2 linked regions of the Pleomorphomonas sp. T1.2MG-36 genome follow. The protein of the gene in region 2 binds, or shares a complex with, the protein of the main gene of each other region. Links are inferred from orthologs where the notes say so. Each region holds a gene or a part of one and is shown on either strand. Other genes may lie near its edges.

What was found.
Region 1: the proteins of rpsG (region 2) and tig are in contact, whole or in part, in a crystal structure (PDB 3GTY), measured with the Thermotoga maritima proteins. The link is inferred for Pleomorphomonas sp. T1.2MG-36 from one-to-one orthologs. Residues at the interface, in WP_004081843.1 of Thermotoga maritima: Lys34, Lys52, Lys55, Glu59, Arg62, Gln63, Glu66, Asn67, Lys69, Val71, Arg95, Ala109, Lys110, Lys111, Gly112, Arg113, Pro114, Glu117, Glu121, Ile124, Ala125, Tyr127, Asn128, Asn129, Thr130, Gly131, Lys135, Asp139, Arg142, Met143; in WP_004081061.1 of Thermotoga maritima: Glu122, Val124, Val129, Leu130, Tyr133, Glu188, Gly259, Ile262, Tyr263, Glu266, Ser270, Glu273, Gln274, Glu277, Arg308, Gln311, Ile312, Ser315, Tyr316, Glu325, Arg329, Arg336, Leu363, Phe366, Trp367, Arg373, Leu377, Arg381, Leu384, Glu387.

What each region holds. Positions count from the first base shown.
Region 1 is NZ_CATNLY010000001.1:622,656-625,463, forward strand. It holds tig (trigger factor), read right to left. Parts: upstream 2,176-2,808; coding sequence 826-2,175; downstream 1-825. Other genes in the region: QQZ18_RS02975 (ATP-dependent Clp protease proteolytic subunit), read right to left, coding at 1-487; QQZ18_RS02990 (DUF4405 domain-containing protein), read right to left, coding at 2,567-2,808. UniProt on the Bacillus subtilis protein: Involved in protein export. Acts as a chaperone by maintaining the newly synthesized protein in an open conformation. Functions as a peptidyl-prolyl cis-trans isomerase.
Region 2 is NZ_CATNLY010000012.1:369,170-372,429, forward strand. The notes cover bases 141-3,057. They hold rpsG (30S ribosomal protein S7), read right to left. Parts: upstream 1,876-3,057; coding sequence 1,405-1,875; downstream 141-1,404. Other genes in these bases: fusA (elongation factor G), read right to left, coding at 141-1,383; rpsL (30S ribosomal protein S12), read right to left, coding at 1,943-2,314; QQZ18_RS08630 (sensor domain-containing diguanylate cyclase), read right to left, coding at 2,916-3,057. Also shown: more of fusA, read right to left, coding at 1-140; more of QQZ18_RS08630, read right to left, coding at 3,058-3,260.

The DNA.
Region 1 (2,808 bases), on a different replicon or contig from region 2:
AAATCTGGTTGAGGCGACGCTTCAGCTTCAGGATCTCCTGAGCATGCAGCATGATGTCCGCCGCCTGGCCACGGAAGCCACCCGACGGCTGGTGCACCATGATGCGCGCGTTGGGCAGCGAGAAGCGCATGCCGGGCTCGCCGGCGCAGAGCAGAAGCGATCCCATGGACGCCGCCTGACCGATGCAGAGCGTCGCCACCTTCGGACGGATGAACTGCATGGTGTCGTAGATCGCGAGACCCGCCGTCACATAGCCGCCTGGAGAGTTGATGTAGAGGGAGATCTCCTTGTTGGGATTCTCCGACTCCAGGAACAGAAGCTGAGCGCTGACCAGCGTCGCGACACCATCGTCGATACCGCCGGTGATGAAGATGATCCGCTCCTTGAGGAGGCGCGAGAAAATGTCATAGGCGCGCTCGCCACGGTTCGTCTGCTCGACGACCATCGGGACCAGCGTGCTCATGGTGAAATCGACAGGATCCTTCATACGTTCCCTCGGCGTTCGACGGACGAACCGCCCTTCCCGCCCCTATCGGGGCCTCGCGGAGCGGCGGTGGCGTCGCCTGCAAATCACTCGTACCGTGATCGTTACATCCCAAGCAGACGCTTGGCTACTCCAAAGCCTCTGAATTTTCGGTGCATGGTGTACGGCTTTTCATGCCCCGTCTATCCCAGGGGAAACTCCCCTCTAAGGCCACTTATGTATCGCTGGCAAACTCTGCAAGCGGCCGAAGCCACACGCAGAGCTGCTCGCCTCAAAACGCAACGGGCCGGGGCGTTACCGCCCCGGCCGCGGAAGTTCTCGCTAGGATTGCGCTGCGTCGATCAGACGGCCGGCTCCTCGTCGTCCTTGAACAGCTCTTCCTTGGTGACCGTCTTGTCGGTGACCTTGATGAGCCCGAGAAGGACATCGACCACCTTCTCCTCGAACACCGGCGCCTGAAGCGAGGCAAGCGCGTTGGGGTCGCGGCGGTAGAACTCGAACACGGCCTGTTCCTGACCGGGGAACTGGCGGGCCCGTTCGATCAGGGCGCGCTGCAGCTCCTGCTCGTTGACCTGCACCTTCTCGCGCTCGCCGAACTTCGACAGCACGAGACCGAGACGGACGCGGCGCTCGGCGATCTTGCGATAGTCGGCGCGGGCCTTTTCTTCGGTGGTCTCTTCATCTTCGAAGGTCTTGCCGGCGGACTTCATCTCGGCTTCGACCTGCCCCCAGATGGCATTGAATTCCTGCTCCACCAGCGTCGCCGGCAGCTCGAAGGAATACTGTGCGTCGAGGGCATCGAGCAGCTGGCGCTTCACCTTCTGGCGGGTCTGGCCACCGTTCTGGGATTCGACCTGCTGCTTGACGATGTCCTTCAGCGCATCGAGGCTGTCCATGCCGAGCGTCTTGGCCCAATCGTCGTCGAGCTTCAGCTCGCCCGGAGCGGCAACCTCGAACACCTCGATGTCGAAGGTGGCGGGCTTACCGGCCAGATGCTTGGCCTGATAGTCCTCGGGGAAGGTCACTTCGATGACCTTCTTGTCGCCGACCTTGGCGCCGATCAACTGCTCTTCGAAGCCGGGGATGAAACGGCCCTGGCCGAGGAAGATGGCGGCACGGTCGTCGGCACCACCGTCGAAGGGTTCGCCGTCGATCTTGCCGAGATAGGAGGTGGTCAGGCGGTCGCCGTTCTCGGCGGCGGCACCTTCCTCACGGGCGACATAGGAACGAGCACCCTCGGCGATCTGGGTCAGACGCTCATCGACTTCCGAATCGGCCACTTCGACGACCGGACGCTCGATGGCGATGCCGTCGAGCGGAGCCAGCTCGAACTCCGGCACGATCTCGTAAGAGATGTCGTAGGCGAGGTCGAGGTCACCCGAGAGAATCTTCTCGGCATCCTCGTCGGAGAGCTTGATCTGCGGCTGCATGGCCGCCTTCTCGGAGCGCTCCTCGAGAGCCTTGTTCGAGGTCTCGCCGATCACGTTGTTGACGATCTCGGCCATGGTTGACTTGCCATAGAGCCTCTTGAGGTGAGCCTTGGGAACCTTGCCCGGACGGAAGCCGGGGAGCCGGGCTTGCGCCTTCATTTCCTCGAGACGGGCGTCGAGCTTTTCAGCGAGTTCGGAGGCCGTGACGACGATCTTGAGCTCGCGCTTCAGGCCTTCGGTCGAGGTTTCAGTCACCTGCATGGATGTTTTCTTTCGTCTCTGATCCCGAGAACGCCCCAGAGACCGTTCCGGCGGTTTTCCCAGCCGATCCAGCCCGAAGAAGCGGCTCAATTCTGTCTTCACCACCGGCGGGACGCCACGGAGGCGTACCTGACACCGACAGCATCACCCTCGATTTCGGCGGGTCGATCTGGTGCGGGCGAAGGGACTTGAACCCCCACGGCTTTCGCCACTGGAACCTAAATCCAGCGTGTCTACCAATTCCACCACGCCCGCGATCCAACCGCGCCGACCATCGCCTCCGATGCTCGAAGCGGGGTCTCCATAGCAAACTTCCCAGCAGGCACAAAGCAAAAAGGGGAGGATTCGCGACGAACCTCCCCTTTGGTCGAGTTTGCCGGCTTTGGCGGGCTCAGAGCGCGGGCTGGCCGCTCGCCGCCGCAGCCGCCAACGCGGCGCCCAACAGTTCGAAACTGTCGTGTCCGGACGCCTGGGCAAGCCCTGCCACTGTATCCTCGGCCGACTTGACCTCGACACCGATCGCCTTGAGCCGATCGGTCACCGTCGCCTCGTCGGTGCGGGCGAGCGCGGCCAACGCCGTCACCGAGGCATTGTTGAGTGCGCCGAACACCACGGCGCGCGGATTGTTTGCCG
Region 2 (3,260 bases):
GATCTTGATATCGAGGTGAAGCTCGCCCATGCCCTTGATGATCGTCTGCCCCGACTCCTGATCGGTGGAGACGCGGAAGGACGGATCCTCGGACGCCAGCTTCTGGAGAGCCATGGAAAGCTTCTCCTGCTCGGTCTTGGTGGCAGCCTCGACGGCCATCTCGATGACCGGCTCGGGGAATTCCATCTTCTCGAGGACGACGGGCTTCAGCGGATCGCAGAGCGTGTCGCCGGTGCGGGTGTCCTTGAGACCGACGAAGGCGACGATGTCGCCGGCGCGGGCTTCCTCGACGTCCTCACGGGTGTCGGCATGCATCTGGACCATGCGGCCGATGCGCTCGCGCTTCTCGCGGGTCGAGTTCAGAACGGTCGAACCCTTCTGCAGCACGCCCGAGTAGACGCGGGCAAAGGTCAGCACGCCATACGGATCTTCGATGATCTTGAAGGCCAGCATGGCGAGCGGCTCGTCGTCGGACGACAGGCGAACGGTCTCTTCTTCCGTCTTCGGGTCGATACCCTTGGTCGGCGGCACATCGACCGGCGACGGCAGGAAGTCGACGACGGCGTCGAGCAGCGTCTGCACACCCTTGTTCTTGAAGGCCGAGCCAGCGAGAACCGGGAACCATGCCGAAACCAGAACCGCCTTGCGGATCAGCCTCTTGAGGGTCGCCTCGTCGGGCTCGTTGCCCTCGAGGTAGGCCTCCATGGCATCGTCGTCCATTTCGACGGCGGCTTCGATCATCTCGGCACGCGCTTCCTTGGCGCGCTCAAGCATGTCGGCCGGAATGTCCGTGTCGTGGTACTTGGCGCCGAGCTGCTCGTCTTCCCACACCACCGCTCTCATGCGGATGAGGTCGACGATGCCCTTGAAGTTCGCCTCGGAACCGATCGGCAGCTGCAGCGCGACAGGACGGGCGCCGAGGCGGGTCTTGATGTCGCTCAGGCACTGGTCGAAGTTCGCGCCGGTCTTGTCCATCTTGTTGCAGAAGACGATCCGGGGAACGTGATACTTGTCGCCCTGGCGCCAAACGGTCTCGGTCTGAGGTTCGACACCCTGGTTGGAGTCGAGCACGCAGACGGCACCGTCGAGCACGCGCAGCGAACGCTCGACTTCAATGGTGAAGTCGACGTGGCCTGGGGTGTCGATGATGTTGAGGCGCTTGCCGTTCCAGAAGGTCGTGGTGGCAGCCGACGTGATGGTGATGCCACGCTCCTGCTCCTGCTCCATGTAGTCCATGGTGGCAGCGCCGTCGTGCACTTCGCCGAGCTTGTGGGACTTGCCCGAGTAATAGAGGACGCGTTCCGTCGTCGTCGTCTTGCCCGCATCGATGTGGGCCATGATGCCGAAGTTGCGGTAGTCCTCGAGCTTATGCGTACGAGCCATGTTCGTCTCCGCCTGTCCGGATTACCAGCGATAGTGCGAGAAGGCGCGGTTGGCTTCGGCCATCCGGTGCGTATCTTCGCGCTTCTTGACGGCGGTGCCGCGGTTGTTGGCGGCATCCATCAGCTCGCCCGACAGACGATCGACCATCGTCTTCTCGTTGCGACCGCGAGCGGCCGTGATCAGCCAGCGGATGGCGAGAGCCTGACGGCGCTCGGTGCGAACCTCGACCGGGACCTGGTAGGTGGCACCACCGACGCGGCGCGACCGAACTTCGATCTGCGGCATCACGTTGTGGAGCGCCTGATGGAAGGTCTGGACCGGGCTCTGGCGGGTGCGGGTCTCGATGCTGTCGAAGGCACCATAGACGATCGCTTCGGCAACCGACTTCTTGCCGTCCTGCATGATCGAATTCATGAACTTGGAAACGACGATATCACCGAACTTCGGATCGGGATTGATCTCGCGCTTCTCTGCACTGTGACGACGGGACATACTTCGTCTCCGGGTATTGCAAAATAAGACCGACCGGATCCGGCTTCCGCGCAGATCCGGCCAGGGATCACTTCGGACGCTTGGCGCCGTACTTCGAGCGGCGCTGCTTGCGGTTCTTGACGCCCTGCGTGTCGAGCACGCCGCGGAGAATGTGGTAGCGCACGCCGGGAAGGTCCTTGACGCGACCGCCACGGATCATGACGACCGAGTGCTCCTGAAGGTTATGACCTTCGCCGGGGATGTAACCGATGACCTCGTAACCGTTGGTCAGACGGACCTTGGCGACCTTACGAAGAGCCGAGTTAGGCTTCTTGGGGGTCGTCGTATAGACGCGCGTGCAAACGCCACGCTTCTGAGGGCAAGCCTCAAGATGGCGGGCCTTCTCACGGTAAACCGGCGCGACGCGCGGGTTACGGATCAACTGATTGATCGTCGGCATCCTTCACCTTCAATCCAAACGTCCGGACCTTCATGGAGACCGGAACTACACTTCCTTCAGAGCCAACCGTTGCCAGAACCAAGACAACAGGCCAGCTCCCTGACCGATTTCGCAACTCTCCGCACCCCGCCCGCACAAAACGAAGCGCGCCGATAACGTGAAATCTCACGTCCGGCGCGGCGGAAAGCAGAGGAACAATGCCAAACGGCACCGTTCGTGCGTACAACAGCTTTCACCACCAGTGGAGCGAGTAGCGTTTAACGGTGCTTGATCAAAAGTTTAAGGACCAGTGATCGATCACGCGTTACAGACCAACTCTTCAAGTGGCGCGGACACTACTCAAACAATCCCCAACCGTCAAGTCGGCGGACCAAAAAAGGCGGAAATGTCGGTTCCGTGAAGCCCCTCATACGCCCGGACGGCACGAAAGCGGGCTTTGTGTCATCGCCAGCGCAACAAATGCAATCGATGCATCGTCAAATCACTTAGGCCGGCACCCTCGACTCGGCGTCACGAGCGAATCCTCAAGCCCGCCTGGGCCGATTCAACCTGCCCGGCCCCAGAGGGAATCATCGATCGGCTCCACCACCGAAACCCGTCCTCAGTTCGCGAGGCCAACCCTGTTGCGTCCGGAGGTCTTCGCCTCATAAAGGGCGCCATCCGCCGCGAGCACAAGAGCCTCGGTTCCATCCTGGTGCGGATTGGGCTGGCTTCTCGACGCGACGCCGACACTGATGGTCACGTGACCGTAGGGCACATTGGGCTCGTGGGGCAGCTTCAGCCGTTCGACCGCCCTGCGCAGCCGCTCGGCCACCACTTCGGCGCCCCGGCGCGCCGTGTTGGGGAGGATGACGGCGAACTCCTCGCCGCCATAACGGCAGAGCATGTCGGCGTTCCGGTGGAGTTCGCGCGACATGGCCTTGGCGATGGCAATCAGGCACTGATC